DNA from 3 places in the Streptococcus sp. AS14 genome. Region 2 is predicted to be linked to each of the others. Evidence: predicted binding sites of a transcription regulator. Region 2 holds the regulator's gene; each other region holds the start of a gene.
What was found. Region 2 encodes Rex, which represses fermentation and respiration genes when NADH is low (regulators of the CRP and FNR family bind a similar motif). Its sites were predicted from a motif close to TTGTGAANTANTTCACAA; they were not measured.
Positions count from the first base shown of each region.

Region 1: HMPREF1150_RS01175 (formate/nitrite transporter family protein) is a predicted target of Rex. The motif match lies at 1,362-1,379, and genes of this name have one in related genera.
Region 3: HMPREF1150_RS05390 (1-propanol dehydrogenase PduQ) is a predicted target of Rex. The motif match lies at 9,541-9,558, and genes of this name have one in related genera.

Region 1 is NZ_ALKI01000018.1:169,641-180,586, reverse strand. It holds gene HMPREF1150_RS01165 (glucosaminidase domain-containing protein) at 1-280, shown strand, start outside; gene mmuM (homocysteine S-methyltransferase) at 344-1,291, shown strand; gene HMPREF1150_RS01175 (formate/nitrite transporter family protein) at 1,406-2,203, shown strand; gene HMPREF1150_RS01180 (hypothetical protein) at 2,866-3,582, shown strand; gene HMPREF1150_RS01185 (hypothetical protein) at 3,791-4,414, shown strand; ribosomal protein L10 leader region at 4,525-4,660, shown strand; gene rplJ (50S ribosomal protein L10) at 4,697-5,197, shown strand; gene rplL (50S ribosomal protein L7/L12) at 5,271-5,639, shown strand; gene HMPREF1150_RS01200 (dynamin family protein) at 5,781-8,249, shown strand; gene HMPREF1150_RS01205 (ATP-binding protein) at 8,277-10,946, shown strand, end outside.
Region 2 is NZ_ALKI01000018.1:59,624-70,569, reverse strand. It holds gene pta (phosphate acetyltransferase) at 1-922, opposite strand, end outside; gene HMPREF1150_RS01655 (RluA family pseudouridine synthase) at 943-1,833, opposite strand; gene HMPREF1150_RS01660 (NAD kinase) at 1,830-2,657, opposite strand; gene HMPREF1150_RS01665 (GTP pyrophosphokinase family protein) at 2,632-3,303, opposite strand; gene HMPREF1150_RS01670 (CYTH domain-containing protein) at 3,399-3,962, shown strand; gene HMPREF1150_RS01675 (ribose-phosphate diphosphokinase) at 4,099-5,055, shown strand; gene HMPREF1150_RS01680 (cysteine desulfurase family protein) at 5,066-6,178, shown strand; gene HMPREF1150_RS01685 (DUF1831 domain-containing protein) at 6,180-6,527, shown strand; gene HMPREF1150_RS01690 (DUF4649 family protein) at 6,650-6,865, shown strand; gene HMPREF1150_RS01695 (redox-sensing transcriptional repressor Rex) at 6,996-7,643, shown strand; gene HMPREF1150_RS01700 (gamma-glutamyl-gamma-aminobutyrate hydrolase family protein) at 7,668-8,360, shown strand; gene radC (DNA repair protein RadC) at 8,430-9,113, opposite strand; gene HMPREF1150_RS01710 (class A sortase) at 9,236-9,991, opposite strand; gene gyrA (DNA gyrase subunit A) at 10,006-10,946, opposite strand, start outside.
Region 3 is NZ_ALKI01000012.1:359,352-370,297, reverse strand. It holds gene HMPREF1150_RS05345 (acetaldehyde dehydrogenase (acetylating)) at 1-624, opposite strand, end outside; gene HMPREF1150_RS05350 (BMC domain-containing protein) at 631-1,194, opposite strand; gene eutL (ethanolamine utilization microcompartment protein EutL) at 1,210-1,863, opposite strand; gene eutC (ethanolamine ammonia-lyase subunit EutC) at 1,879-2,823, opposite strand; gene HMPREF1150_RS05365 (ethanolamine ammonia-lyase subunit EutB) at 2,840-4,210, opposite strand; gene eutA (ethanolamine ammonia-lyase reactivating factor EutA) at 4,242-5,675, opposite strand; gene HMPREF1150_RS05375 (sensor histidine kinase) at 5,789-7,225, opposite strand; gene HMPREF1150_RS05380 (ANTAR domain-containing response regulator) at 7,225-7,800, opposite strand; gene HMPREF1150_RS05385 (BMC domain-containing protein) at 7,825-8,169, opposite strand; gene HMPREF1150_RS05390 (1-propanol dehydrogenase PduQ) at 8,266-9,408, opposite strand; adenosylcobalamin (AdoCbl) riboswitch at 9,719-9,867, shown strand; gene HMPREF1150_RS05395 (cob(I)yrinic acid a,c-diamide adenosyltransferase) at 10,127-10,726, opposite strand; gene cobT (nicotinate-nucleotide--dimethylbenzimidazole phosphoribosyltransferase) at 10,739-10,946, opposite strand, start outside.

The DNA of each region.
Region 1 (10,946 bases), 110 kb from region 2:
AGACTATGTTGCGGTTCTCAAACAGGGGCATTTTGCAGGCGCATGGAAGAGTAATGCGCCAACCTATCAGGATGCAACAGCTGCCCTGACTGGTGTCTATGCGACAGATACTAGTTACAATACTAAATTGAATTATATTATTGAAAAATATGATTTGACACGCTTTGATTCGCCACTCTATGAGTCTGGAGCTGGCTATATCGTTTACAATCCTTATCGTCAGCAATACACTACTCAAGATATCTTGGATGTCGATACTGCCTGGGCAAATAGATTTTAACGAAAACTACAAAAAAGAGGGAGACCTCTTTTTATGTTTAATCGTAGATTTTAGGAGTATTTCATGGGAAAATTTAAAGATTTGCTTGACAAGCAAGAAATTATTATTTTAGACGGAGCCTTGGGTACAGAGTTGGAAAGCCTGGGTTATGATGTATCTGGTAAGCTTTGGTCCGCTCAATACCTATTAGACCAGCCTCAGATTATTCAAGATGTTCATGAAAGCTATGTAAGAGCTGGCAGTGACATCATCACTACGTCCAGTTATCAGGCTAGCATTCCAGCATTTATAGAGGCAGGACTAACTCCTGAAAAGGGTTATAATCTTTTAAAAGAGACAGTCTTCTTAGCACAAAAGGCAATCGAAAATGTCTGGACGGGATTATCTCCTGAAGAGCAGAAACAGAGACCTTATCCTCTAGTTGCAGGCTCGGTAGGCCCTTATGCCGCCTATTTAGCTGATGGTTCCGAGTATACGGGAGACTACCAGCTGAGTGAGGAAGAATTTCGAGATTTTCACCGTCCGCGTATCCAAGCTTTATTAGAAGCTGGGAGTGACTTGTTGGCTATTGAAACGATTCCAAATGGAGCAGAGGCGGCAGCGATCCTCCGACTTTTAGCTGAGGAATTTCCGCAGGCTGAGGCTTATTTGTCCTTTGTCGCCCAGTCGGAGAATGCTATATCAGATGGCACTAAGATTGAGGAATTAGGGAATTTGGCTCAAGAAAGTCCACAAGTCCTGGCAGTTGGTTTTAACTGTACAGCTCCACATTTAATTGCTCCGCTATTAGATGTGCTTGGACAAGTGTGCAACAAACCTTTTCTGACCTATCCAAACTCTGGCGAAACTTATAATGGCTTGACCAAGACTTGGCATGACGATCCAGAGCAGGAGCGGAGCTTGCTGGAAAATAGTAAACTTTGGCAAGAGCAAGGAGTGCAGCTTTTTGGTGGTTGCTGCCGAACACGGCCAGAAGATATTGCTCAGTTAGCAAGAGGATTAAAGGGTTGAAAAGTTATTTTTCAATCCTTTTTTAGAAAATTTAAAAAGGTTCTCGAAAACGCTATCAAAAGAAAGAACTTTGTGATATACTATACATAGTTTAAATTAATAGGAGAATCTTTTATGCCTGAATCGACATTTATCCCGAAAATTGAAGCAGCTTGCCGCAAGAAAGAAGCATTGTTTGATACAAGCAAGGCCAAGTACGCTGTTCGTTCCATCTTTGCTGGAGCTTTCCTAACCTTCAGTACTGGTGCTGGAGCCATTGCGGCAGATTTGACGAATAAGATCGTTCCAGGAACTGGGCGTTTTCTCTTTCCTTTCATCTTTGCTTGGGGATTGGCTTACATTGTCTTTCTAAATGCAGAGTTAGTGACTTCCAACATGATGTTTCTGACTGCTGGTACCTTTTTGAAGAAGATTGACTGGAAAAAAGCCTTGATGATTTTGCTTTATTGTACCTTTTTTAATCTGATTGGCGCCTTGATTGCCGGCTGGCTCTTTGCTAACTCGGCTGCTTATGCGGGACTTAGCAAAGATAGTTTCATTTCAGGTGTTGTGCAGATGAAGCTTGCTCGATCTAATGAGTTGATTTTGCTCGAGGGAGTCTTGGCCAATATCTTTGTTAATATTGCTATTCTTTCCTTCGTTTTGGTCAAGGATAGTACAGCGAAGCTCTTCTTAGTTATATCAGCCATTTATATGTTTGTATTCCTGACTAACGAACACTTGGCTGCTAACTTTGCTTCCTTCGCTATCGTGAAATTCAGCTCAGCAGCAGCGGAAGTGCAAAATTTTGGTATTGGAAATATACTGCGCCACTGGGGCGTAACCTTTATCGGTAACCTCATCGGTGGGGGCCTACTCATAGGTTTGCCATACGCTTGGTTTAATAAGGAAGAAAGTAATTATGTGGACTGACAAAAAAGGATTTTCGAATCCTTTTTTTGACGTCTCATTAAAACAAATAGAACCCTATGGACAAATTTGATAACCTTTTGACATTGGCAAAACTTTCTAAACACGAACTATAAAATTATAACACAATTAAAAGTTCGTATTTATCTTCCAAATTGATTTACAAAACAATCAAAGTAATCTATAATAGGATGTAGGTTAATATGTTATAAAAGGAGATTTATGTAAAGAGTATAAAGATTTGGGAGATAGATTTCATATCCGTTACTATATAGAAATAAATAGTTATTTTCTATTAGATAATGATGATGTTAGCATGATTGCACGGACGCATTTTGTAGAATAGTAGATAACTAAGGGAGATGTTTACATATCACAAAAGTACAGCCAAGAATTCAAGGAACCCCTTGTTCGTTTACATGATTCATGTAAGCTATTCTCGGAATTAGTCAAAGAGTATGGCATCTCTAATCAGACGATTTATAAATGAATAAACCCCTGTGAAAAACCTGCTGGTCAGGATTCTATCAGTCTTTTCCTGCACCAAGTTCAAGAAATGCTTAAGGTACTGACCAAGATGAAGGAGGAGATAATGGAATAAAATCACAAGGATAAACCATGGTTTTTCAAACAATGGGATGATGGCTAAGGAAAAGGAGAAGGTTATGAAGAAATTTTTAAAAATATTCATTATAATTTTAGGAGGTTTAGTAATGATGACAAATTTGTTCGGTTGTGATAAAAATAGCCGAGCTCATGTGGAAAGTCAGTTTGTGGATTTAGAAAAAATTTATTCTACTGCAAATGTTTTGGACTTGTTTAAATTTTATCCAAAAGGATTTGAAATTATTTATACAGTTTCAAATTTTGACGAGACTGGGAAAGATGTTCAATATTCTATAAATGTTTCAGGGAATCCTATTGATAAATCCATTAAAGGATTTATTGAAAAAAAAACTGGACAGTTTTTTGAAGATGATAAAACTAGTGAGATTGAGTACAAACACAATATTCAATATTCTGCTCAAGGGTGGGAGAGTTTAGATTCAGATTATGTTATGGAGGAAGAAACGAAAAACATCACTTTTCTCTTTCAATCCAATGTTTTTTCTGAAAAAATATTGGCCGGCTATAAATTGATTAATAGTCGATATACCCCTGAAGTTCCTGCCTATCATTTGGCATATTATTTGGATGAGGAATTAGCAAAAAAGAATCACTTGGATTCATCTTGGAGAAATCAAAATGAAAATTTTGTTCTTTCGTTTACCAGAAATATCAGTGATGATAGAAAATATGTTCAAGTTAATATGTCTACTTCGCGTTCCCTAAAATCAGAAACTATAATAAATGAATATAGAGAGGTGAATGATAATGAGTAGTGAATTGACAGCGTATGTGTTTTACTTAACCTCCCCAGTAAAAAATGCTTAAGTTTGTTAAATTAATTTGGTATATTACGCAATCAAAAGCAAATGTTATGAATAAGATCACTGTTCAGTCGCCAGATGGAAACAAAGTTAAATACACAAGAGGAGGAATGCGATATAAAAGGCGATAAAGAATTGAGTTTAGGAGGAGCTGGGGGAAATGGGAAAAAGGATTAAGTTTTCTCCGCTAAAAGCTAGAATTTTGATGATGGTCAGTCCAATGTTTTGCGCTATCTTCTTTGGTTTGGGTTCGTGTAGTTTTATTGATCATACATTAAAAGTAGGATTATCATTTTGGCTAGATATGATTCGTGAAGATTTTATGTTGGTTCTTTCCTTTATTTGGTTCAATATGAGTTTAGTCAAGTCTATCTATAGAATGATAAAAAATAATCTTTTGTTAAACAGTAATATTCAGGAATTGAGAGATTGTTATCCTGAGCTTGAGGAGGACTGGCAAAATCTTAATGATGCGGACTACCTTGACAAAGATTTGCAAGTTTTGGTTTATGGCGATCATCTCATTTGTTACAGGACATTTGATATTGCCTACCTTCCAGAATGTTCTAAGATAGATGCATTTATGAAGATGTATCGTTTAGGTAGTCGTTATAAGGTGAGACGAGTTCATTTTTCTGCATGGTATCTTGATGGCAGTGAATCTGAACTCCGTACAAATGAGTTGCGAAGTTTTGCCGGAATTAATCAGAAAGCTTGTAAAGATGCCTTATTTGATTATATAAGAGAGAACTTTGATTATATTGAACTCGAAACTTTCGACTAAGGGAAAGAAGTAGATATTAGTCAAGTAAGAAATTTGCAGAAAATAATGACTAAATTTAAAAAGATTGTATAAAAAGCTTGCAATCTTTTTTTTCTTTTGCTATAATTATCAATGGTTTGAAAAAACTGCCTAAGACAGTAGGGGAGCTCGACTCATAAAGATCCTACCGAGGACAAAACGTATCATGTAAAAAGAAGCGTATTGTACTTTCGTGTCTAGGTTTGGGCGCGTTTTTCTTTTGGAAAATTCCCAAGCAAAATAATTACGGAGGTGAAACACTAAATGAGTGAAGCTATTATTGCTAAAAAAGCGGAACTGGTTGACGCAGTTGCTGAGAAAATGAAAGCTGCTGCATCTATCGTCGTTGTTGACGCTCGTGGTTTGACTGTTGAGCAAGATACCGTTCTTCGTCGTGAGCTTCGTGGAAGTGAAGTTGAGTACAAAGTTATCAAAAACTCAATCTTGCGTCGTGCAGCTGAAAAAGCTGGACTTGAAGACTTGGCATCTGTTTTTGTTGGACCATCTGCAGTAGCATTTTCTAACGAAGATGTTGTTGCTCCAGCGAAAATCTTGAACGACTTTGCTAAGAACGCTGATGCACTTGAAATCAAAGGTGGTGCAATTGAAGGCGCTGTCGCATCAAAAGAAGAGATTCTTGCACTTGCAACTCTTCCAAACCGCGAAGGACTTCTTTCTATGCTCCTTTCTGTACTTCAAGCGCCAGTTCGCAACGTTGCACTTGCTGTCAAAGCAGTTGCAGACAACAAAGAAGACGCAGCTTAATCTTAAGCTACGCAGCGTAGCCTAGCTACGAAAAAAATATTATAAATTTAAAAATTATTTGGAGGAAATAACAATGGCATTGAACATTGAAAACATTATTGCTGAAATTAAAGAAGCTTCAATCCTTGAATTGAACGACCTTGTAAAAGCTATCGAAGAAGAATTTGGTGTAACTGCAGCTGCTCCTGTAGCTGTAGCTGCTGCTGGTGCTGGTGAAGCTGCCGCTGCTAAAGATTCATTCGATATCGAATTGACTGCTGCTGGCGACAAGAAAGTCGGCGTTATCAAAGTTGTACGTGAAATCACTGGTCTTGGCCTGAAAGAAGCTAAAGAACTTGTTGATGGTGCACCAAACGTTATCAAAGAAGGCGTTGCTGCAGCAGAAGCTGAAGAACTTAAAGCTAAATTGGAAGAAGCTGGAGCTTCAGTTACTCTTAAATAATAGAGTTTCCAATCATAGAAATCAACCAAGTCGAAAGACTTGGTTTTTTTGTATCCGAAAATCATTTTTATGTTAAAACGCTAACAAAAAATAGGATTGTATGATATAATTTAGACAGATTATTGCGATTTAGGAGATATTATGAATAAGATAAAAATCATCAGCAATCCTTATGAAAAAAGGGTTTTATTTGAGCGTTGGAATAATCAGCTGAATTCATGGACATCTATTGACGAGGATAGTAATTCTAATAGCAAACTGATTTGTAGTGAGTATCAAATTGGATTTTTTCCTTTTAAAGTTTATGAGATTATAAATCAAATAATTACTGAATACTCTAATCCCGATGATGTATTGTCTATCTGTTTTTCAGGTAGTGACGATGAGTATCAAGAACTAGAACGTTTGGTTACGGATATTAAGTTTGAGAATATTCAACTCGAAAAATCAGAAAATTATTTAGAAAATGCTAGAGATGTTTTGCCTGAAATAAATCGAATTTTTCAAAAATTAGATCCTTTGATAACTAAAAATATTGAGGATGAGAGTGGCGAGATTCAGCAACAATTAAAGAGATTTTCAGATGCTTCTAATGATATTGTACCAATTTGTGTTTTAGGAACTTATAGTGCCGGTAAATCAACGTTTATTAATTCTTTAATTGGTTCCGAATTATTACCAAGTGCTGAAACACCTGTCACAGCGAAAGTTTACAAAATATCTTCCACACCTCATGATGATAGGGCAAGTATCAGAATTACATTTAAAGGAAAAGATGCTAAAATTCAATTTCGAGATTATCAGTTAGTCGTGGATGGTTTGACTGATGGGGAAGAATTATTAACATCAATCAAAGAGGCTTTAGATGAGGAGAAGCCGGCTTCAATTATTGAAAAGGTACGTTTAGTTTTAGAGGAATTGAATGATATTTCAGATTCTGAAATAGGAGATTTGATTGAGATAGAAGTACCTTTTAGCAGAAGTGCTCTAGATGATATAAATTATAAAATTGCTATTTTTGATACTCCAGGTTCAAATTCTTCTACTAATTTACAACATTCAGATGTTTTGGATAAGGCCATGAAAGGGATGTCTAATGGTCTTCCTATTTTTGTGACAGATAGCAGTTCGATGGACAGTACAGATAATGATAATTTAAAAGATAAGTTAAAGAAAGTTGCAGGTTTAGACAGTCGTTTTACTATGATTGTAGTAAATAAAGCAGAAACTGCAGATATTAGCTTGAGAAGATTTAAAAAAGAATCTTTTAAACAAAAAATTATGAATCAATCGATACCACGTGAACTTTATGCTCAAGGGATATTTTATGTTTCATCCATACTTGGTTTGGGGGCTAAACTGGATGGGAATCTTAAGGGGGAATTCTACTCAGAATTATTCAATACTTATAAAGCTAAATATTCAGATCCAGAAAACGATTATTACAAGAGATTGTTTGATTTTAATATTCTCCCTAGGCAGATGATTTCTTCAATGGTTGAGACTGCAGAATCCAATTCTAACATAATCTATGCTAATAGTGGATTATTAACAATTGAAGATACAATCAAGAGTTTTGTAAATAAATATTCGCATTATGATAAGTGCCAGCAAGCTAGAGATACTTTGAATCAATTGATTGGTATTACTGATAAAGAAATCGAAGAGAAAAATCAGGAATTGGGTAGTCGCAGGGTAGAGTTACAGAATAAACTTGATTCTCAAAAATCTGAAATTCTTGAAACAATTGATAAAAGCATATCTCATGAAAGGGAAGACTATACTAGCCGATACCCTGAGGAAATGCTGAGTTATTTACAAAGTTTGACCCAGAATTTAAAAAAAGAAAAAGCAGAATCTTTGTATAAGGATTTCTATGAACATATAGCTCTTGAATATCCTGAAGTGATTGTTGATGATATTCATTCAGAATCAGATGCTTTTTCAAAATTGAAAGGGCGTATAGAAGATTCATTTAATAATTATAAGTTAGGTGAAGCTAGACGAAGAAAGCTTGAAGAACAGGCTTCAACAGAAGTGCTAAATGTTATCAAACAGCAGTTCAGTGAAAATTTGGTTATAGCAAAGGAGAGTTTTAACCAATTTTCAAAAGAATTTTGGCTTAATGCTACATCTGATGTTCGAAAAGAATTGGAGAAGGTTATTTCAGGCGATTTGGATATTCAGCCAGAGAAAAGAAAAGCTATTTCGGAAATCATTATTTCTTATGAAGAAATAGATTTTAATCAATTTGATTTAGGAAAATTTAATAGAGATGAATTAAGTTACATTTTTAGAATTGGTGACTATCGACTAAAATCAAATAAAATAAATATTTCAGGTCTGACTAATACTTATAATAAAGAATTTAAAGCTAAATTTACTGAATTCAGTGAAAGTATTCGCTCAGAACACGAACGGAAGTTTAACAATTGGATGCAGGATTTGGGAAGTCTTATCAAAAGCAATATTATTGAATTTAGTCCGGAACTGAAGGAACTGGATCAGAGAATTCAAAAGGTTATTAAAGAAATTTACAGTCTTGAAGAACAGCAAAAGCAGATTAAAACTTATGTAAATGAAATCAAGCAGATGATATCTTGGAAATAAGTGGAGATGTAGTTCGAGGGAAAAGTTATGGGAATAAAAAATTTAATCAATAAGGCTGGAGCTAAAGCTGCAGACAAATTAGCAAAATTATCTGCCTTGAGTCCAGAGCAGCTAAAGGCTGTCGAGGAGCAAAAGGAAAAATATCTTGCAGATCAACCAGATATTAGTGATGAGGAATTTACTAGCAGGCAATTGGCATTGTGTGGTGTTGAAGTGTTCAGCTCATATTTGGAACAAATAAAAGAACTGTATGTTCCTTTAGAAAATTCAGCTGAATTTAACGATGATTTTAATCCGTCTTACAATATCCGCTATTTTAATATAACGAAATGGGTTACAGATAAGCGAGAAAACAGTCTAGAAAAATTAGTAAATGTCTATGAAGTGCTTTCTAATGAAAGATGTAATATTGCCCTGGTCTTTCATCGCACAGAGAATGATACAAAAGTCTTTCTAGCTGTAATTAATACGGAGAATGCTAGCGATAATGTCAATGTTGACAATTATAAAAAGCGACTTCTAGAAGCTATAAAAGGAAATTTTCCTGGTTCAACAGTCAAAGAAGAGATCGGTCGCGGGCGTATTCCTTGCTTGAATAATCAAAAATCATACTCTGTAGCAACAGTATCTAACCTTCCAACTGCGAAATCTGAAAAATTTATTAGCCAAACAATTGAAAAATTGATTGATGGTATCATTCCTGAGGGACCTAGTCAAGATTATAGCTTGATTCTTTTGGCGAGTCCTATTCAGGATGTAGAAAATCGCAAGTTGCGGCTTTCTGAATTATATTCTGCTTTAGCTCCTTTCGAGAAATGGCAGACTAGCTACACTTTCACTGAATCTGACGCAACGACTTCCATGGCAACTTTCGGAGTTAATATTGGAGCTAGTGCTGGGATTCAGCATGGCCAAAGTCAATCGACTAATCAATCCCTAGGGAAGATACAATCTAGCGGAGATTCAACGACAGATTCAAGTGGTCAGACTGACGGGACTAACAGCAGTCATACTAGTGGTAGCAACAAAGGTTCATCAGATTCTTTTGGAGGAGGAGCGAATTATATCGCACATGCTGAATATAACCATTCTTGGAATAGAGGTACTTCTGTTTCCGATTCAACTGGCAAAACCATCGCTAAGACAGTAGGAAAAGCTGTTACTAAAACTGCTGGTAGAGCTATCTCTGAAACTTTGGGAAAGACTGCGGGAGTTTCTCGGGCGGTAAATTTTGGTTCTAACATCGGAGCGAATTTTGCTCGTGCCTCAAATGTAACAGCTACGGTTGGTAAGAATGAAGGAATTAATCAGTTCTTTATGAATCACAATATTCATCATGCATTATCGGTTTTGGATGAACAGATGAAACGATTTGAAAAAGGAACTGCTCTGGGCATGTGGGAGTTTGCTGCTTATGTACTTAGCGAAGACCAAAATATCGCTAATAATGTCGCTCATACTTACCTAGCTCTGACTCAGGGAGAAGAGTCCTATATGAGTAAATCATCCGTTAATCTGTGGCGTGGTGATATGGGAGAGAGTAGTGCCGATACTCGAGAAATTGTTCACTATTTGAGGGATTTACGACATCCAATATTTGCATTGAATCCTAGTGTTTTAGAAAACGATGAAACTTATTATGTCTATCCATCTTTGATTACTCCGACAGTTCCTTTGTCTAGTCAAGAATTAGCTTATTCTTTGAATTTTCCTCAAAAATCTATACCTGGCCTGCCTATCATAGAATGTACAGAATTTGGTCGAAATATCGTTTCTTATGATTTGAGTGATAAATCTGAGCAAAACATCCGTTTAGGGAATATTTTTCATATGAACCGCGAGGAAAGGGTTTCGGTAGATTTATCTTTGAATTCTTTAACGTCCCATGCTTTTATAACAGGAAGTACAGGATCTGGTAAGAGTAATACTATTTACCAGCTTTTAAGCGAAGCAAGAGAAAATAATGTCAAATTTCTTGTTGTAGAGCCTGCAAAAGGGGAGTATAAACATGTCTTTGGTCAGGAAAAGGATGTAGCAGTATATGGCACGAATCCGAAATTAACTCCTTTGCTCAGATTGAACCCTTTTAGTTTTTCTAAGGAAATTCATATTTTAGAACATCTGGATCGTTTAATTGAAATTTTCAATGTATGTTGGCCTATGTATGCCGCTATGCCAGCCGTCTTAAAAAAAGCAGTTGAAAAGTCGTACATAGATTGTGGATGGGACTTGATTCAATCAAGAAATTCTTATGGTTCAATTTATCCAACATTTAGAGATGTTGCTGAAAATATAAAAGAAATTATTGACTCAAGTGAGTACGATAGCGAAAATAAAGGCGCTTATAAAGGTTCTTTATTGACTAGAATTGAATCTTTAACAAATGGTATAAATGGTATCATTTTTTCTCAAGATGAACTATCTGAGCAGCAATTGTTTGATTCAAATGTGATTATAGACCTAAGTCGGGTTGGTTCTAGTGAGACTAAATCATTAATAATGGGAATATTAGTCTTAAAATTGCAAGAATATAGAATGTCTCAAGCAGAGATGAATTCTTCGCTTCGTCACCTAACCGTCTTGGAAGAAGCCCATAATCTATTAAAAAGAACTTCAACTGAACAGTCTTCAGAATCAAGCAACCTTCTTGGAAAAAGTGTTGAGATGCTCGCTAATGCTATTGCAGAAATACGTACT
Region 2 (10,946 bases):
CCGCATTACATCCTCGGGAAAGGTCATTAACTGGATGGTTAAGGCCCTGCAGGATAGGTCCTACTGCTGAAAAGCCACCCAAACGCTCTGCCATCTTGTAGCTGATATTACCAGCCTCAATACTTGGGAAGACAAAGACGGTCGCTTGACCAGCCACCGGGCTGCCAGGTGCTTTCAGCTCTGCTGTTGCAGGAACGAAAGCTGCATCAAACTGCAATTCACCATCGATAACCAAGTCTGGACGCATTTCCCGAGCTAGCTTAGTTGCCTCTACTACCTTATCAACCTTTTCTCCGAAACCAGAGCCCTTGGTCGAATAGCTGAGCATAGCAACTTTAGGATCGATACCGAAAATCTGCGCTGTTAGGGCTGAGTTAACAGCAATCTCTGCCAAGATATTGGCATCTGGATCGATATTGATGGCACAGTCACTGAAAATGTAGCGTTCGTCATCACGCACCATAAGGAAGGCTCCGGAAGTGCGAGAAACCCAAGGCAGAGTCTTGATAATTTGTAGAGCCGGCCGAACAGTCGCTGCAGTGGAGTGAATCGCGCCAGATACCATTCCTTGGACTTTACCAAGATAAACCAACATGACACCAAAGTAGTTGACGTCTTCTTTGAGCAACTGGCGTGCTTCGTCTGCTGTGATTTTCCCTTTACGACGCTCAACAAAAGCTTCTACCATTTCCTCAAAGCAAGAACAGTTTGAAGGATCAATAACCTGATACCCTTCTTTTATTCCTTCAATTTCTAGATAAATACGGATTTTATCAGGATTACCCAAAAGAACTGGTGTAATACTGGTTTCTTTTACCAATAGTTTAGTCGCCTGCAGAATACGCGGTTCTTCCCCCTCTGGCAAGACAATCTTTACTTCCTTATCCTTCAAGGCTTCACGAATTGAGTCAAAAATTTTCATGCTTCTTAACACTCCTTTATCTATTTAGCTTTTAATTTCTCGATAACTTGTTTAAAATCTTCCGGCAAAGGACTTGCACGATCAACTTCCTGTCCGCTAAAAGGATTATAAAATTTCAAAGAATGACAATGTAAAGCCTGACGCTCTATTCTGTGCTCCAAACTCCCTCCATAAAGGTCATCACCCAAAAGCGGAAAGCCAATATGTGAAAAGTGAACGCGGATCTGATGAGTCCGCCCGGTATGCAGATGAATATCAACCAAATAGACATCTCCAAATCGCTCTATGACCTTGTAACTGGTATGGGCATACTTGCCATTCTTTGTCACGAGCCTTGTAATGATACTCTCAGGGTTTCGCCCAATCGGAGCAATAATCTCGCCTTGTTCTTCTAAGAGTCCACTACCCCTAACCAGAGCGTAATAGCGTTTTTCTATCAGCTTTTTCTGCAGCTGCTTGTCCAATCTAGCATGAGCATAGCCATGCTTGGCAAAGAGCATGAGCCCACTTGTATCCTTATCCAGACGCGTCACGATATGCACCTGCTGGTTTTCATAGCCCTGACGAATATAGTAAGCCTTGACGAAATTAGCCATAGTATTGGAATGGTTAACACTGGGAATGCTGGCCACCCCTGCCGGCTTATCCAAAATCAAGAAATGCTCATCTTCATAGATGACAGACAAGTCCTTATCAACAGCCTTCAGACTTTCAAATCCCTTTTCAGACGGGATATCAATCGTTACCCTATCGCCAATATCCAAGAGAAAAACAGCGTTCTTAGGCTGATGATTGACGAGAATGTTTCCGCCGGAAAATTTTATCTTAGCCAAGAGGCCTTTGGAAATCTCATGCCGCTTCAAAAAAGTCTTCACCTTGACATGTTCGTCGGCAATAAACTCAAACCTCATTCCTGGCACTCTCCAATAAAGGAGTCTCTGACACGATTCCAAAAGCTGGTATGGCTTGGCGAAGCCACAAAATGTATCTTATGATTGTCAATCTGATACTCAATGCGGACAATATTTTTGAAAGAGAAAGTCTGATTATCAACCGCGATAGTGTGATAGTCACTGCGGGTCGGCACTAACTCAATCTTATCCTTTTTGGGAACAATGACCGATGAGCCCAACGTCCGATAAACCCGATTGTTGAGACTGGCAATTTCTGTTACTTGCAAGGCTTCGATTGTCGGATGCAATACGGCTCCGCCCAGAGATTTGTTATAGGCTGTACTGCCAGTCGGAGTCGAAACGGAAATCCCATCTCCTCGGAAACGCTCGAAATGAACCCGATTGATAATGACATCGGCTACCATAGTCCGATCCGAGCGCTTGATTGTTGCTTCGTTCAAAGCACGAATGATGCGTGTATCACCATTTTCAAAAGTAATTTTGACATTTAAAATTGGATAAGAAACCTGAGCACCGGAATCTAATTTGAGATTTTCTACCAGCTTATCTAGTTCAAAATCACGGTAGTCCGTATAGAATCCGAGATGTCCTGTATGCACACCGACAAAGCGGACCCGATCCAGCTGTTCTTCATACATATGAAAAGCCGACAACAACATGCCGTCACCACCTACCGAAATCACGATGTCGGGATTCTTAGGAGTTAAAATAAAGCCGCTCTGTTTCAGCTTCTGCTTCAAATCCTGATAAACTTGTTCACTCTGTCTTTTCCGATTGCGTATAATCGCTATTTTTTTATCTGTATTCTTCATCTGTATCATCACTATTTCCCACACCGTCATTTAACTTGCGGTGAAGAGGGTCAAAGAGGGCCTGAGCCTCCTGGATAGCGTCACGGATAGCACCCATCTCCTCGTCCAGCTGATAAGCAAGATTAGCTGTGGTTTCCAAGCGGCATTTGATTTCCTCGGGAAATTCTCCTTTATACTTGTAATTCAAAGAATGCTCAATCGTAGCCCAAAAATTCATCGAAAGGGTGCGAATCTGAATTTCAGCCAGAATAAGCCTATGACCATTAATCGTATCAACTGGATACTCTATGATTACATGATAGCTCCGATAGCCACTGGCTTTTTTGTTTTTGATGTAATCTCGCTCCTGGACAATGCGCATATCGGTCCGGTTTCGCAGGACTTCTAAAACTTCATCCACATCATCGACAAATTGGACCATAACTCGTAAGCCAGCGATATCCTGCATCTCCTGCTCGATATTTTCCTCGCGAATGCCTCGCAGAATCATCTTTTCTTTAATGCTCTCAATCGGCTTGACACGCCCGGTCACAAACTCAATCGGGGAATGACGCTGCTGCTTGCGGTATTGCTTTCGCACTCCACGCAACTTAATTTTCAGCTCTCCAACCGCTTGAATATAGGGGTCTAAAAACTCTTCCCATTCTATTGTCATACACTTACCTTGTCATATCATTATTTTTTGTATAAAATAAACACAACTGTTATTATAACATAAATCGCTTTCAAAAAAAAGAAAAGGATATGAAAATGAATCACTTAGAAATTGAATTCAAAACCATGCTGACAAAAGAAGAGCACGACCGTTTGCTCCAGTTGTTTGCAGACATCACTCCCGTTTACCAGACCAACTACTATATCGAGTCAGACCAGCAGAGTATCCGACACGCTCACATGGCTTTTCGAGTACGGACTTTTAACCATCGCGAAGCAGAGCTGACGCTCAAGATTCCTCAAGAAGTCGGAGCCTTGGAACTCAATCAGAACTTGACACCAGAAGAAACTGAAAATATTTTGCAGAACAATGAATTTCCTACGGGAGAGCTTTTAGAGACGCTGCTTCAAAAAGGACTTCCCGTTCAAGACTTTAAAGTTTTAGGCTCTCTAGAGACTATCCGCTATGAAAAAGAAGACGAAATCGGTCTGCTTGCTCTGGATGAGAGTCACTACTTGGGCAAAACAGACTTCGAACTCGAAGTCGAAGTTGAAGATTTCGAAAAAGGAAAAGAAAATTTCCTCAACTTCCTAAAACAGCACTGCATCGACTACAAACCTAGTAAGAGCAAGATAGCAAGATTTTCTGAAAACTTGTAAATCAACGACCACAAAATAGCTGAAATAATCTAATTTTTTTGGTAAAATAAAAGGTAGCAATCTAAAGACTATTGAAATATAAATTTCATGGAGCATTAGATTATAGAAATGACACAAAAAGAGGACGGTCCAACTCATGTCAGATAAAAAAAATATGAAGCTTTTTTCCCTCAACTCCAATCATTCCATAGCTGAAAAAATCGCTGAGGCTGCTGGGGTTCCTTTGGGAAAACTTTCCTCCCGCCAATTCTCGGACGGCGAGATTCAGATTAACATTGAAGAAAGTGTCCGTGGCTATGATATATACATCATTCAGTCTACTAGTTTCCCTGTCAATAATCACTTGATGGAACTCTTGATTATGGTGGATGCCTGCAAGCGTGCAAGTGCCAACACGATTAATGTTGTGATGCCTTATTTTGGTTATGCCCGTCAGGATCGGACTGCTGCCCCTCGCGAGCCAATCACAGCTAAACTGGTTGCCAACATGCTTGTCGGAGCTGGAGTAGATCGTGTGATTTCTCTGGATCTTCATGCCGTGCAGGTCCAAGGATTCTTTGATATCCCAGTTGATAACCTCTTCACTATCCCACTCTTTGCCAAACACTACTGCAACATGGGGCTTACTGGCGATGATGTCGTTGTCGTCAGCCCTAAAAACTCTGGTGTAAAACGCGCCCGCAATCTGGCTGAATATCTGGATGCTCCTATCGCTATCATTGATTATGGCGAAGATGAGGCGGGTCGCTCTGAGGGATATATCATTGGAGATGTCGAGGGCAAGAAAGCTATTCTGATTGACGACATTTTAAATACCGGTCGGACTTTCTCTGAAGCAGCTAAAATTGTCTGTCGCGAAGGCGCAGTCGAAATCTATGCTGTATCCAGTCATGGTCTCTTTGCGGATAAAGCTGCGGAATTGCTAGATAATTCTCCTATCAGGGAAATTCTTGTAACTGACTCTGTTGATACCAAAGAAAAAACACCTAAGAATCTCCACTACATTACAGCAAGTGAACTGATTGGTGATGCCATTGTCCGCATCCAAGAAAGAAAACCAGTCAGCCCACTCTTTGCCTATCAAAAGAAATAAGGTAACCGGAGTGATTTATTTAGATAATGCCGCTACAACTGCTTTGTCGCCCGCTGCAATCCAAGCAATGACCAAGACGATGACTGTCTTCGGGAATCCTTCCAGTACGCATAGTCATGGCCGAGAAGCTAGTAAACTCCTTAGACAGGCGCGTGAGGATATTGCTCAATCTCTGCATACTCAAAGCAATAAGATTATTTTTACTTCAGGCGGCACTGAAAGCAATAATACTGCTATCAAAGGCTATGCCCTTCGTCACCAGAACCGAGGAAAGCATATTGTGACCACTGCTATTGAACACCATGCTGTCTTAGAAGTGGTGGAGTACCTAGTAGATAAATTCTTCTTCGAAGCTACTTTTGTTCAGCCGGTGGATGGTCAGATTCGGGCGGAGGATATTAAGAAGGCTCTTAGGCCTGATACTATTCTTGTGTCCGTCATGGCGGTTAATAACGAGACAGGTGCCATGCTCCCCATTAAGGAAATTGGTGAATTACTGCAAGAACATCCTGCTGCTTTTCACGTTGATGCTGTCCAAGCAATTGGTAAACTTCCCATCTACCCTGACGAGCTAAGGATTGACTTTCTCTCTGCTTCAGCGCATAAGTTTCATGGTCCCAAAGGCGTTGGCTTCCTTTATGCCAAGAAGATGGATTTTGACAATTTCATGCACGGTGGCGACCAGGAAGAAAAACACCGGGCCGGAACTGAAAATCTAATCTCTATCACAGGTATGGCGGCGGCTCTGTCAGATAGCACGGAACATCTTGAGGAAAATCTAGCGCATGCGCAAGACTTAAAAGACAGCTTACTTGCTGACTTATCAGACATTGACTTTTACTTAAATGAAAGTCAGCCCAGCTTGCCTTACGTCATCAATTTGGGATTTCCCAATCAAAAGAATGATCTACTTCTGCTTCAAATGGATTTAAATGGCTTTTCCATTTCAACAGGATCAGCCTGCACAGCCGGAGCTATACAACCCAGTCATGTTTTGCAGGCTATGTACGGCAAGGATTCCAACCGCTTGCATGAGTCTATTCGAATCAGTACTTCGGACCAAACGACTTTGCAAGAGATTCAATCATTTACAAAGAAATTAAAAGAAATTTTAGGAGGATAAGATGGCCTTTCAAACATCTGTTAGCTTAGCAAACTGCGAATATACCTATTCACTTCACCCAAATGTCAAGAAATTTACCTTGCGCGACAATACATTCGCTGAAAGCAAGGTTGGCAACTATGAACTCTCTCGTCTGCTGGAATCTGTTCCCAACAGCGGAAATGGTTTTCTGCTGAAAATCATCGTCAATAAAGATTTGAATGGTTTCAAAATCAATATCACTGACAAATCAGGCCTGCGCTTGGTCAATATTTTCAAATCAGAAGACCATCACATTATCCAGCAAAAATTTTATTTCTTGATGGATAGCTTGGTTGAAAGAAATATTTTTGAAAAGACACCACAATAAGCAAGATTCTCGCAATTTTGCTTTTTTGATTTAGACTCTTTAAAAAACCAAACAAGCTTGACTTCTGCTTAGAACTCTTGAAAATATCAAATGACTAATCGAACCAAAGGAAAGGATTAACGATGGTTGAACTGACCTATTTGGACTCATATAAGGTAAAACGAACACTTACCTATGAAGATTTCGATGAATTTCTTCTAGCCTTCTCTGGCTGCGTTACGGTTCCTGACTCGCTCAAGGTGCTTTCTGTTACGTATAAGGGACACCAGCTGCCTTTTGCAGGGCTAATTGGAGACTTGTACCGCCAGATGTACCAGTTAGACTTAACTCCCTATTAGGACTAATCTCTTCGCAACTGCAACATAACTTAAACGTTAACTCTTTTCTTTTTTAGTGCATTAAACATCCTTAATTAGTTGATTTTTTCACAAACTTCCTATAAAATAGAATTAGAAAGGTTGTGATTTTGTGAAAACTGAAAAAAATACTACAATTCCCCGAGCTACTGCTAAAAGGCTTTCGCTCTACTATCGTATTTTTAAACGTTTTAATGCTGAGAAGATCGAAAAAGCAAACTCCAAACAAATTGCAGAAGCCATTGGTATTGACTCTGCTACTGTCAGACGAGATTTTTCTTATTTCGGTGAACTTGGCCGCAGAGGATTTGGTTATGATGTCAAGAAATTGATGAACTTTTTTGCTGACCTCTTAAACGACAATGCTATTACCAATGTCATGATTGTTGGTGTTGGTAATATGGGGCGGGCTCTGCTGCACTATCGTTTTCATGAGCGCAATAAAATGAAGGTTGTAATGGCTTTTGACACAGATGACCATCCAGAAGTTGGCAGCACAACCAGCGATGGGATTCCTATCTATGGAATTTCCCAAATCAAAGAAAAAATACAGTCAGGAAATGTGCAAACTGCCATCCTAACTGTACCTAGCGTAAAAGCTCAAGAAGTCGCATCTATCTTAGTTCAGGCTGGTGTCAAGGGCATTCTCTGTTTCTCACCTGTAAACCTATCCCTGCCTAAGGATGTGGTCGTCCAGTATGTTGACCTGACTAGCGAACTGCAGACTTTGCTCTACTTCATGAGAAAAAATGATTATTAATTTGAAAGAGGTATTAAACACTCTATGAGTAAACCTATTATTGGAATAACCGGAAATGAAAGAGAAATCCCAGACGATCACTTCATCCATATAAGCTATACAGCGACAGGATTCGTTGAGGGTGTCAAAGAAGTTGGCGGAATTCCAATGATTTTGCCAATCGGTGATGAAGAAATGGCTAAACAGTATATTTCCATTGTCGACAAATTAATCATCACAGGCGGTCAGAATGTATGTCCGCAATTCTATGGAGAAGAAAAAGCCATTGACAGCGATGATTATCTACTCAAACGGGACATTTTTGAATTAGCTTTAATCAAGGAAGCTCGCCGTCAAAATAAACCTATCTTCACCGTCTGCCGCGGAACCCAACTTTATAATGTAGCCCTAGGTGGCACTCTTCATCAAGATATTGAAGATCATTGGCAAGATAGCTCTGCTGAGTACACAACTCAAAGCATGGTGACCAAGAACGGTTCTATTCTGCACGAAATCTATGGACCAGCATCTGAAATCAACTCCTTCCACCACCAAAGTATCAAGGATTTAGCTGCTGGCCTAGAAGTCATCGCCTATGATCCTCGCGATAAGATTATTGAAGCCATCACTTCTACTGACGGCAGTCCTTTCCTTGGCGTCCAATGGCACCCAGAGTTCTTGTTTGGCTCCAGAGAAGGAGACTTAGCTCTGTTTGATTATGTTGTCAATATTCTTTAAAAACCTCTATTCCTAGATAAACTTCTGTTCTACACGAATAGAAGTTTTTTTATATTCAAGTAAACCAAATTATATCATATCTGTCTCCTCTCGATAGCTATAGTAGTTGGACTTGGACACAATCAAATGATCCAAAAGGACCAAACCCATCATCTCACATGCTTCTTTCATATGCTGGGTCACCTCATCGTCGTTTCTACTAGGAACGACTGAGCCTGATGGATGATTGTGTACCAGTATGATAGATGTCGCCAGATGCTTAAGAGCGTAGTGGAGAATTTCTCTCGGCTCAGCAATGCTTCTGCTGACAGTCCCCATAAAAATAGTCTGCTGGTGCAGAATTTGATTTTGACTATTAAGATAAATAGCAACCAAGCACTCCTGCCTCATATCTCCCAATTCCTGCTGCATCTTCCGGGCTAATTTTTGACTGCCCATAATCTGCTCTTTCTGCAGAACCTCTGCTCGGTTAATCCGACGTCCTAATTCGATAATGGCCTGCAGCTCCACAGCCTTAATCGGACCGATTCCAGAAATAGTCTGCAATTCCTGCAAAGTTAAATACTTAAGATCGTTCAAACTGGAAATCGATGATAAAATTCTTTGAGAAACTTGAAAAACAGTTTCTTTTTTGTTGCCTGTCCTGAGGAAAATTGATAGAAGCTCTTGGTTACTGAGTTTTTCAGCCCCTTCTCTCATCAAACGCTCCCGCGGCATCATGCTAATATCATCTTGAAATGAAATGCTATACATAGAAACCTCCTTACCTTATTATTCGGAAAAAGAGTCAAAATCAGCAAGAATTGATATAAAAAAACTCCAAAAGTTAGAGTTCTTTCTAACCTTTGGAGTGAAATTTTTTTAGTCTCTTGCCTTTAAATCTGCATTTGATTATAGGACTTACTGAAAGATTCAAGAACATCCTTAGGAGCCTTGTCATACTCGACAGAGCCTTCTAACGTTCCCTTGACAATCGTTCGATTGGTTGCTGCAGCATCCTCACAAGTAACCAAAGTAATCTCTGTAACGCCTTCGGTATCCTCAATCAAATCCGTTCGATCTGGAGTTACCGTTTCAACACTAGTGATTACATAAGTATAGACATGCTCTTTATCAGTGATATAGATCTTCATACCAGCCTTAGCCCGATCTAGTGGGGAAAAGAGCATGTTACTAGCCCCTGTGATGCCAAAGACATGGTGGCTAGCCAAGGCATAATTTCCCTGCCCCATCTGCTGAGTCTCTTTCATCGTACCAGCACCATAATACAATCCAGCATTATCCAGTCCTTTGAAGATCGGCAAGTTCATGGATACTTCTGGAATAGAGATGCCTCCGATAACAGGCAGTTGCTGAGCTTTCCACTGAGCATTGATAACTGCTTCTGTAGAAAGTGACTCTACCTTATTAAAATCAAAGCTAGTTTCGGCATTTTTATTTTTATCAATAGAGTCTTTAGAAACCTTGCTGACCTGATATTGGTTGGTATGCCAAACCATAATCATGTTTCGGATTTGCGCATTAAAGATTAAGCCAAGGGCCACAATAATTAATAAGGTCGCAACAATATTGATAAAAATATTTCTTTTACTTCTTTGTTTTCTTTTTCGACTTCTTTTTCCTTGTACCATATAGAGGTCCTCTTTTACGATTCGTTTTCTTCCTCTTCTACATCTTCCTTATCGTCTGCTTCGACGCTTGTAAAGGTGACAATCTGTGCATTTTGGTCCAGACGCATGACCTTAACTCCCATAGTTGAGCGACCGGTCTGAGAAATATTAGCCACACTGGTCCGAATGATGACACCAGTATTAGTGATAATCATCAAATCTTCCTCGCCAGTAACAGTCATCAGACCAGCAAGAGGTCCGTTCTTATCAGTGATATTGGCTGTTTTAATCCCTTTACCGCCACGGCCCTTGGTTGGATACTCGCTAGCAAGAGTTCGCTTACCGTAGCCTTTTTCGGTAATAACAAGCACTTCGTCTCCCTCAGCAATCACACCAGCTCCAACGACCTGGTCACCATCTCGAAGATTAACTCCGCGAACACCAGTCGCTATACGGCTCATGCTTCGGACAGCTTTCTCATTGAAGCGGACAGAATAACCAAACTTAGTACCAATAATAACGTCTGCAGCACCGTCTGTCAGAAAGACATTGATTAACTCGTCTTCATCCTTCAAATTCAAAGCCTTGAGACCATTCTGACGAATATTAGCAAATTCTGTTACACTGGTCCGTTTGACCACCCCATGACGAGTAGTAAAGAAGAGGTAGGAATCATCACTGCGGTCTTGCTGGACATTAATAATAGTCTGAATAGTCTCTCCTTCATCGAGCTTCAAGAGATTGACTACTGGCAAGCCTTTAGCTGTCCGACCATACTCAGGGATTTCATATCCTTTGAGACGATAAACTCGACCTTTATTTGTAAAGAAGAGCAGTCTATCGTGAGTACTCGTTGAAACCAGCTCTTTGACGAAGTCATCATCTTTGACACCAGTTCCTTGAACACCTCGACCACCACGTTTCTGAGCGGTAAACTCAGTCTGATTCAGACGTTTGATATAGCCTTTATTAGACA
Region 3 (10,946 bases), on a different contig from region 2:
GTATGCTGCTTTGACCATAGCATTTCCACCAGTCGCCAAAATCAGATTTGTATCCTTGTGTCGCATCAACTCATTTGTAGCTGCGATGGATACCCGATGAATCGCACTGATAGCTCCATCCGGACATCCAGCTGATTTAGCAGCTTTCTTGATGATTTCCACCGTTTCCTCAATACACTTAAGAGCATTTGGGTGAGGAGAGAAGACGATACTGTTTCCTGCCTTCAAGGCGATCAAAGCCTTATACATAACCGTTGATGTCGGGTTGGTTGATGGAATCAAGCCAGCAATGACACCGACTGGAACCCCAACTTCCAAGACTTTCTTTTCCTTGTCTTCGCTGAGAACCCCAACCGTTTTCATATCCTTGATTTCTTCAAGAATACCTTTGGAAGCAAGAGCATTTTTCAACACCTTGTCTTCCCAGCGGCCAAAGCCAGTTTCCTGAGCCGCCATTTTAGCTAGGCGTTCACGCTCATCATAACAAGCTTTCGCTACTACTTTTACAATGGTATCAATTTGTTCTTGACTCATTTTAGCAAGTTCTTGTTGGGCTTTCTTTGCATCCCGAATCAAATTCCTTACTTCCTGAATCGATACCAAATCTTTATCTTCTAAAAACATCCGCAATTACTCCTCTCCTATTGTTTCCATCAAAGTCTCAACGAGAAGTTTCTTATTAGCAAATTTGATTTCTTTCTTGCTGAGACGGATACCTTCTTGATGATAGGCAAGGCTGCGTAGTTCGACGACTTTTAGTTTTTCCAGTTCTTCTCTGGTGTAGGTCCTTGTCTCTCCTTCAAGCTTCTCTGCTGGTTCAGCCTTAGTTTCCTTTACAGGCTGAGGCTTTTCTTCGATTTTTTCTGAAGGGATTGTTTCCGCCGTAGAAGCAATCTCTTTTTTAACTGTTTTACTGTTTCTCTTTGGTACAAAGAGAAGGTCTGTCTGATTATCCAGCCTAGAAATTACATGGCTGGCCAGATAGTAAGGTTTATCTTGTACCAACTCAACTGCTGCATCAACCGCTGAGCGGACTGCACTGACATCGCCTATCAATTGAACCGTATTCAAACCAGCTTTGACCGTTTCAATATTAAGCAATGATACATTGGCAGCCTTCAAAGCCGCATCTGCCGCAACTACAGCACCTAGATAACCTTTTACTTCAATTAAACCTAGTGCTCTATCTGCCATTTAATCAACTCCTAATCAATAACTTTTAGGATCATTTGCTACTGCGATAACTGCATTCGCAAATGCGTCGCAGGCAGCTCGGCATGCTGACTGTGATCCGACCAGAAGTCCGCCGGCAAAGTTGGTTTCACTTGGTGGTCCGTAGAAGGCTCCAACCTGCACATCAGCCGCTTTCAAAGCCGCATCCAGTGCCACCATAGCTTCACCCGGTGGAGCAATCAAGTAAGCAATCGCTGTTCCTTCTTCTGCATTAGCCCCCTCTGACAGGTAAGAACCTGCACGAGAGATACAATGAGCAAAATAAGGAATACTGTCATCATCATTGGCACTGTAGAAGCTAGCCCCATTTTCGATTTCATAGACTGCTACATCCAGACCGCTGCGAACTTCTTCTGGGTTTGGACCAGCCAAGATACCGATGACTTCACCAGCCAGCTTAGTTGAAGCGTTGCCTGCACCAGCATACATACTGCGAGCATAGACCACTTCGACATCTGCTGCCTTGGTTGCTTCATCCAAGGCTACATAAGTGACATCATCACAGTCAGAAGTGATAATTCCCAGGCTTCTGTGATGTGGTTTAAGCTCCAAAGAAGCTGCCAAACCTGCATCCACGTTTGAAATCAGAAGGGCACTTAATACATTTGCACCTAATCGATCATTTTTCAAAGCCACTACCTCCTATTATTTCAAATCAATTCCTGATTTCTTATTATCAAGAATCTTCTTAATGATTTCTGCTACATAGGCTCCAGCTTCAACGGCTGGTGTTCCGCCTTTATGAATATTGGAAACAACAGTCCGTTTCGCTTCCGGCATACCAACTGTTGGCTTGTAAGCCAGATAAGCACTCATAGACTCAGCTGTTACCAGACCTGGACGCTCACCGACCAGCATACAGATAACTTCTGCACCAGTCAGCTCTGCGATTTGGTCCATAGCTGCAACCCGAGCATGCTTGATAAAGAGTACTTCACCAAAGTCCAGTCCGAACATTTTCAGACCTTGCTTCAGAGCTGGCAGGAAGTCTTTGACGTTAGCCTCGATAGCTGATGAACTAAGACCATCACCAACGACAATCTGAACTTTAGCATTAGGTTTGCATTTTTCCTTGATAATAGCCTGCTGATCTTCAGGGAAGACCCGGCCAAAATCTGGACGTGTCAAGTATTCATCTTTAGTAGTCGCCTTAGTCTGTACAGGAATGAAGCCCATTTCCTTGATAAAGTCATCTGATACATAGGAGAAGACCGCATCCTGAGCTGCCGCATGGTCTGCACGGAAACGCAAAACACTCTGTGTCTTGTAGCGATCGCCTGCTCGCCATAAGCCCAAACGTGCAGGAGTAAATTTCTTAATCTTCCGGTAGGCTTCTTCATTGATGGCATTAGGCACCAAGAACTGCTCCTGAATATCTACTTCCGTTATATCTGGAATGATGCCATCTTCAATCACTGAAGTGTCTTGTTTGACTTCTTCCTGCAGAGAAACTGTAGGTTCAGCTTCTTCCGAAACAGGAGGATTTTCAGCTTTATTTTGTTCAGTTGCTACCGTTTCTTTAGCAGCTGAGTCGCCGCCCATCTCATTTAACAATGAGCGAATCATTTCTTTTAATTGCAATTCATCCACAATGATTTCCTCCTTGCTAATTTGATTTCATAAAGATGGAGCCGTCTCCGCCGATTTCTGTCAGGTGACCATCTTCCATCAAGCCCATTTTTTCCATCCACTCTTCAAATTCCTTGATCGGACGTTTATTGAGAAGTGAACGCATGGTTGCTGTTTCATGGTAACCAGTTGTTTGATAGTTAAGCATGATATCGTCACCATGAGGAATCGCCATGATGTAGTTAACATTAGCTGCTCCGAGAAGAACCAAGAGATTTTCAGCGTCGTTTTGGTCAGCTTTCATGTGGTTAGTGTAACAGATATCACAACCCATTGAGATACCGGTCAGTTTGCCCATGAAGTGGTCTTCCAAACCAGCACGGATAACCTGCTTAGAATCGTAGAGATACTCAGGTCCAATGAATCCAACAACGGTATTTACCAAGAATGGATCGAAGCGTTTAGCGAAACCATAACAACGAGCTTCCATAGTCACTTGGTCTGCTCCATGGTGAGCATCAGATGAAAGTTCAGAACCTTGACCTGTTTCAAAGTACATGACATTCGGTCCAGCAGCTGTTCCCACTTTCAGAGCTGTATCCCAAGCTTCTTGAATGATTTTAGCATCAAAACCAAAGGCTTCATTTCCTTTTTCAGATCCAGCGATAGACTGGAAGACCAATCCTGTCGGAGCACCTTGATTCATGGCTTCTATCTGAGTAGTAACGTGAGCTAGCACACAGTGCTGAGTTGGAATCTTGTACTCTTCGATGAAGTCGTTAAACTTATGCAAGACGCGTTTGGTACTTTCTACTGAGTCATCTACTGGGTTCAATCCTAAGAGAGCATCCCCACATCCATAAGCAAAACCTTCCATAGTAGAAGCCATGATACCGTCTGGATCATCTGTGGTATGGTTAGGCTGAAGACGGGAGGAGAATGTTCCTGGCATACCAATCGTTGTATTAGCATGTTTGGTAATGATAATCTTATTGGCAGCGACAATCAAGTCCAAGTTGGTCATCAACTTAGCGACTGCTGCTACCATTTCAGAAGTCAACCCACGAGACAGCCACTGAATGTCTACGTTCTTAGTCTTGTTATCCAAGATCCATTCACGCAGCTCTTCTACTGTCCAATTCTTAATCTTTTCGTAAGTACGAAGATTGACATCATCAATGATAATCCGTGTTACCTCATCTTCTTCATAAGGAACTACTGGATTATTGAACAAATCAGATAATTTCAGCTGAGCTAGTACAACCTTAGCAGCAACGCGCTCTTCGGCAGATTCTGCTGCTACTCCCGCTAGCTGATCCCCTGATTTGTACTCATTGGCTTTGGCCAGCACTTCTTTTACGGATTTAAATTCGTAAAGCCGACCAAACAATTTTGTTTTCAAAATCATGGATTACTTCCTCCTTAGTGTAAATAAAAGTTTAATTAAACACCAATGTTTTCACGACAATTGGTAGGACCGATCCCTCAATGACTGGATTACCAATATCGATATAGTCGCCATTTTGAACATCCACTGAGTCAATGCAGACAAATGGATAATCCTTAGGCAACTGAGCAAAGAGACATTGACCTAGAACCTTGGCCATATCTTCTCTGACCACTACTAGCAGCGGAATTTTCTTTTCAATGCTTTCGCTCATTCCACTGACAATAGCCTCTGCGTATTCCAAAACCCGGGCGAAGCTTGGGCTTTTTTCTCCATTGATTGCCAAAGCCACCTGCTGGACTTCATTTTCCAGTGTGAACCAGGCTACCTTGTCCTTGATAATCTGCTGCAGCCCCTCCTTATCCTCATGCTCATCAGAAGCTGCCAGTTTGAGAACTGGAATGTTCTTAATAGGAAGGATATCGGAGATGTAGGTAATGGTACTGCCGCTGACATCGGTCGTATGGCTGCCGGCTCCAACAACGGTTGCCCGAATGGTCTCAGCTGACTGGATGACTTTCTTTTGATCAAAAATCTTGGATTTTCTCAGCGCCCTGCCAAGCAGGATACCGATATCCCCATAGCGGAAATCATCCGCCGAGGTCGTTTCCAAGTATACTCCATCAGCTACACCACCTGAGAAAGATACACAGTGGAGATCATAGTTCAACTTGAGACCGTGGTTGGTCTGTAGAAGCTCATAGTAAGGACTGTGATTGTCAATTCCTACAGACTGTTCTAACACGGAGACCATTTCTTGAATCAGCCGATCCAAATCAGCCCGATGGACCGTTTCACCAACTGCCAACTGAAGTCCCTGCTCTGCAATGATCGTTTGCAGTTTTGGAGCGATATAGCTAATCCGCTGGGTCTGCGGATCGATTTTTATCAGCCGACCTCCGATATCAAAACATCCTGTATCAATCACATCTCCTTCTCGGAAGGCTGCCAGATTGGAAGTCCCCCCACCAATATCAATATTGACTACTGATGTATGATGCTCTTGAGAATATTGATGACTGCAGGCCCCTTTACCGGCGATGATACTCTCAAGGTCTGGGCCAGCCGTCGCAACGACAAAGTCACCAGCATAACCACTCAGTGCTTGGAGCACCTGGCTGGCATTTTCCTTGCGAGCCGTCTCACCAGTAATGATGACTGCTCCCATCTGAATGTCTTTTTTCTGAATGCCTGCTTTCGCATACTCATTCAGGACAAAGTTTTTGATCTTATCCACCTCGATCAAAAGTTGATCTGAAATTGGTGTGAAGATAATTTCACTTTTATAAAGAACTTTTTTATCTGTAATATAGACACGAGGAATAGTAAACACAGAAGCAATATTCTCGATGGTAAGCTCTGACAAGATCAGCTGTGTAGTGGCTGTCCCGATATCGAGCCCCACACTCAAAATTTTATCTGACATACTAAAAACCTCCAAAAAAAGACGCTCAAAGCAATGCAAACAAACAGAGTTCATTTACATTCTTCAAGCGTCATTGCTTTTTTCGACTGACATCATTGTTAGTCTGGTAATATTTATTTTTTAAAACGAATGGTCGTTGCCGTTCCCTCATGGTCTGAGTGGATAGACAAGGTTCCAAACAATTTTCCTTGGACAAAGCGCTCCACCAAGAGTAGACCCAGATGATTTTCAAAGGAATGCTCTTGATTGTAACCGCTACCATTATCCAGTACTTTTAAAGTTATTATATCATTTTTAAGTCCAACCTGCAAACGGATTTGCGGTTTTTCTGGATTTTTTTTGTCCTTAAAAGCATGTTCATAGCTGTTCTGCAGTAATTCATTGACGATTAGCGCCAGTGAAGTGGCCCGGCTGCTGTCGAGACAGAGTTCCGGTTCTAGGCTGTAGGTCAGGACTATTTCCCTATGCCCGGAAAAACAACGCTGAACATTTTCGATAACTCTCTTCAGCAGATGCTCAATCTGAATGCTGTCATCCTGCTGAGAAGACAGGAGCTCGTGAGTCGCCGCTATGGAGAGCACACGATTCATACTATCGTTAAGAGCTTTTTTGGTGTCTGCTCCTGGACTTTGCTGAGCCTGTAGTCGCAGCAAGGAAACAACGGTTTGCAAGTTATTCTTTACCCGATGGTTCATTTCACGAATGGTAGTTGTATGGGTTAAGAGCTGCACTTCCTTTTCCTTGATATCTGTAATATCCTTACAGATCATGACCACATTTTCACTCTCAGCCAGCAAATAGCGTTTGACCAAAAAGCAATAAGTGCCATAATGTACCTCAACTTGGTGAGGTTTTTCTTGAGGGGCCTGTGGTCCCAGTTGCTGGATTTCTTCAAAAGTCAGACTGTCTAAGACTAGATTGCTGTAGTGCATTCCCTCAATCGAGTCCATATAGCCCAGCTTATGGCGATAAGAATCGGCAGCTGCTTGATTGAAATACTTGAGATAGCCCTGCTGGTCAAAGACCAGACAAGCTTCGTCAATATGATCAAATAAAACAAACTGCTCTTGGGCTGAAATCTCAGGAGTGCTCCGCAACTCAAAACCGTCATCCTCTTTATCTAAAGAAAAGTGGTCTGGTAAAGTCTGGGGAGCATTTCTTTCGATAATCAGCGTTCCAATGACGCGCTCTTCTCTCAAAATCGGAAAGACCGTCTGATGGATGGCTAAGCCCTCCTGCGATCTGGCCGAAAGCCCTATCGAAGGAGCGCCCGTCTCCAAGGTCCGGATAACACCTGGCTCATTTTCCAGATAGGCCATAGCACCTACGACCGAGTTTTCGTACAAGCTGAGCTTGCTTTCCGGCTTTTTGTGAAAGATGACAATGGCATGTTCCGAAAAGATATTCTTTACATCAATGAAGACATCTTCATTGGCATAAGCTGAGTTTTTCAATAATTCGTCAGCCTGTTGGACAAGATGCTCGATATCAGCCTCATCCAAATTTGTCTGTTCCTGACAAAGCTGCTTTATCTTATCTTTATACATCATTACACATCATCTTGGAGCACCAGCAATTTGGCAATCTCAATCATCGGCACTCTCTTTTGCATACTAATTGTCCGAATGCGCTTGAAAGCTTCTGGCTCTGATAAATGATCACGAGCCATCAGCAAGCCTTTGGCCTTTTCAATCACAATCCGATCGTCTATCTTTTTCGACAGCTTGACCATTTCATTGGACATCTGCTGAAGCTGGCGACCCTTCTCTATGCAGACCTCTACCATTGGAATCAAGGACTTGGCATCCAAAGGTTTAACCAAGTAAGCACTAATCCCATTGGTTTTAGCTTTTTGAACATAGTGTTCATCGCTGTAGGCTGACAGTAGAATCACACTGTAGGCTAAAGCATCTTCGAGTATTTTCTTACCCGCTGTCAGGCCATCCAAAAGCGGAAGCTTGATGTCCATCATGACCAAGTCACAACGATATTTCTGACACAAATCAATAGCCTCAAAGCCATCTGATGCCTCAGCCACAACTTCATAATCAGCTGCCTCTAATATATTTCGGATATCTAATCTTACAATTGGATCATCATCAACAATTAGTATTCTGCCTTTCATACTTCCCCTCGACAGTTTGATTTTTTATGTCCGCGTTACGACAGTGCTGGAGAAGCCCAAAATCTCTTCCAGACCTTGTAAAACGGCAATGAGAGCTGCCTCAACAGAAGAAACGTCACCTGTCATCACGACAGAGCCGCTGAAACGATCCACAAAACCAACTTGAACATCCGCAGCCTTGGTCGCAATATCAACCGCAATGATAGCTGCTTCACTCGGAGTGATCGTCAAGATTCCAATCGCATCCTTGATTTCTGCCTGCAATCCCAATTTTTCAAAAATGACTTCATCAGGATTAGCGATAAGGTGCGCCAAGGTCACTTGTTTCCCAGGAACGTATTCCTGTATCATTCTTTGTTTTTCTTCCAATTTAGTAAACCTTCTTCATGATTTTAAACCTTCAGAAGTGTACTGCACGCTCTTAATCATTATACAATAATTTTGGCATAACAGCAATTCAGAGGATTAAAACGCTTTCTCTAATACTTTAAGCAGTTCTTCTGCCGTAGGGACGCGAGGGTTAGTCGGAGTACAGCCATCATGCAGAGCAGCTTCTGAAATTTCTACCTTGTACTGAGCAAAAGCATCTGCTTTCACACCATATTCTCTGAGAGAAGTTGGCATCTCCAACTTTCTCTGCAGCTTCTTGATAGCTTCAACCAGCTGTCTCACTCCTGACACAGGGCTTGAAGCACTGCATCCCAGTAGTTTGGCAATATCCTGATAGCGACTTGCTACAGTCTTGTCTGTCGCCTGCCGGTTCCGATTGTTGAATTCGATACCAGCATTATACTGAATGACATGGGGCATTAAAATACTGTTTAAACGACCATGAGGTACATGGAACTTAGCTCCTGCCGCATGTGCCAGACTGTGATTGATACCCAAAGAAGCTGTGTTAAAGGCCATACCAGCCAGAGTGGATGCTGCATGCATCTTTTCACGCGCTTCTACATCCTGACCATTTTTGTAGGCTTTAGGTAGGTATTCAAAGACCAGCTTGATTGCCTTTTCAGCCAAGGCATCAGAGAAGTCCGTAGCCTTGGTCGATACATAAGCTTCAATGGCATGGGTCAGTACATCCATTCCAGTGTCAGCCGTGATGTTACCAGGAAGTGACAGAACCAAATCCGCATCTAAGATCGCAACATCCGGAAGGATTTCTTTGGTCACTAAAGGATATTTGGTACCTCTCTCTGCATCCGTGATGACAGAAAAAGACGTTACTTCAGATCCAGTTCCGCTTGTCGTCGGAATGGCGATGAGAATAGCCTCTGAGAAAGCACCCTGCTTCTTGGCAAAATAATACATAGCCTTGGAAGCATCAATGGCAGAGCCTCCGCCAATAGAAAGCACAATACTGATTGGCTTGTCTCCTGCACTCTTGATACCAGCCACAACCGTTTCGATTGGCGGATCAGGCACAATATCCGTGAAAACAACAATATCATTGTTGTCATCAAAGTTGGCTAAAATAGCATCCAGCGTGCCAGATGTCTTCAAAAAAGGATCGGCAACGACTAAAATATGCTCGTTTTTATAATGGCTTAATTGCTGCAGAGCGCCCTTGCCCACATGCAATTCAGTCTTATAGGAAATCTTATACATCTTTTCTCCTTTCTGTTGTATCTATTTTTAAACAAAAAGAAACTATATGAAAATAAGACTGCTCCCCTACACACGTCACAGCATTTTCATATAGCTTCATTGCTTATTTATCTTCAGTACCCCTTTGTACTATATTGAATTATAACACAAAAGCGCTTTCAAGGCAATGAAAAAGTCATTAATATAAGAAATTTTTAGTGCCGCATCTCACAGCAAAGGCAAGTTTATTTGAAGAATTAAATTTTTATTAAAATTTAGTTCATTTTCCTTGTAATTCCCTGTGAAAGGTGTTACAATCTAGTTACTAGGAAATTGATTTTAGTACTTTTAAGGGTATGGAAGTCTGGTGCAAATCCAGCGCGGTCCCGCCACTGTGATAAGCTTTTCAGCTTTAAGTCAGGTCTTTATTCTTAAATTTTAGTAGATTTCATGCCTCGATGTAAGGTAGTGATGTCAGTTTGGAACAAACATTTTAGCTTAGTTTCCATTATTGACTCTACGTTTAAGTACGTTAATTTTCTAAAGATGAGGTTTCACTTGTCTTTCTGCAAAGGAGCAGAGTCAATAATTGGAAAGCTAGTGCTAATCAACGAAGCTTAGCATAAAGATACGAAGATGTATAGGCGGCTTTCTTTTTTAGAACATCAAAATAAGTTCTGTCCTTCCAAGACTTGGTAAAGTCAATTTGGAAAGACAGAACTTTTTCTGTTTCTTTTTGTCACTGGCGTTTGCTTGCCCAACGCTCAACATCTGCCTTGGTGATATTGTGGAAGACCTTAGCACCTCTTTCATAGGCGATGTCTTCTTGATTTTTAGTAAAGTTGATTACTCGAGCCAAGGCAAAGAAGTAATCTGATAGACGGTTGACAAAAATCAGGACATTATTGTTAATTTCTGTAGTCCACATAGCCCCTACGATATGACGCTCTGCCCGTCTTGCAATGGTCCGAGCCACATGAATCATGGAAGCAATCTCGTCACCGCCTGGCAGGATAAATCTTTCCAGAGCCGGTGGAATTTCTGCGTAGGTATCAATCCTCTCCTCAATCCAGTCAATCAGTTGCTGATCGACCTTATAAGGGTAAACTCCCTTTGGTGTAGAGAGGTCTGAACCACAGTCAAAGAGATAATGCTGCAGCTGGAGCAGCTCATCTCTCAGCTTATCATCCTTGTCCAGCTTGGTAATGGTATAACCAATCCAAGAGTTAAGCTCATCAATGGTCCCGTAAGCATTAACCCGTTCTGCATCCTTGGCGACACTTTGACCGCCAACTAGCTTGGTCAAGCCCTTATCACCTGTTTTTGTATAGAGTTGCATATTTTTCCTCCTTTAAGTCACATTTTTGCGAATATCAACATAATCTTCTTCTTTCAAACTGCCTTCTGCAAAGGTTGGCATGTGCTCCATGGTATAAACAGCATTTTCCAGCAGAAAGAAAGCCAAAGGACAGCCCGAGCCTTCACCTAGCCGCATATCCAGCAAAAGCATAGGCTCCAGTCCTAGAAAGTCACTGACCAGTCTGTAAGCAGGCTCCGTC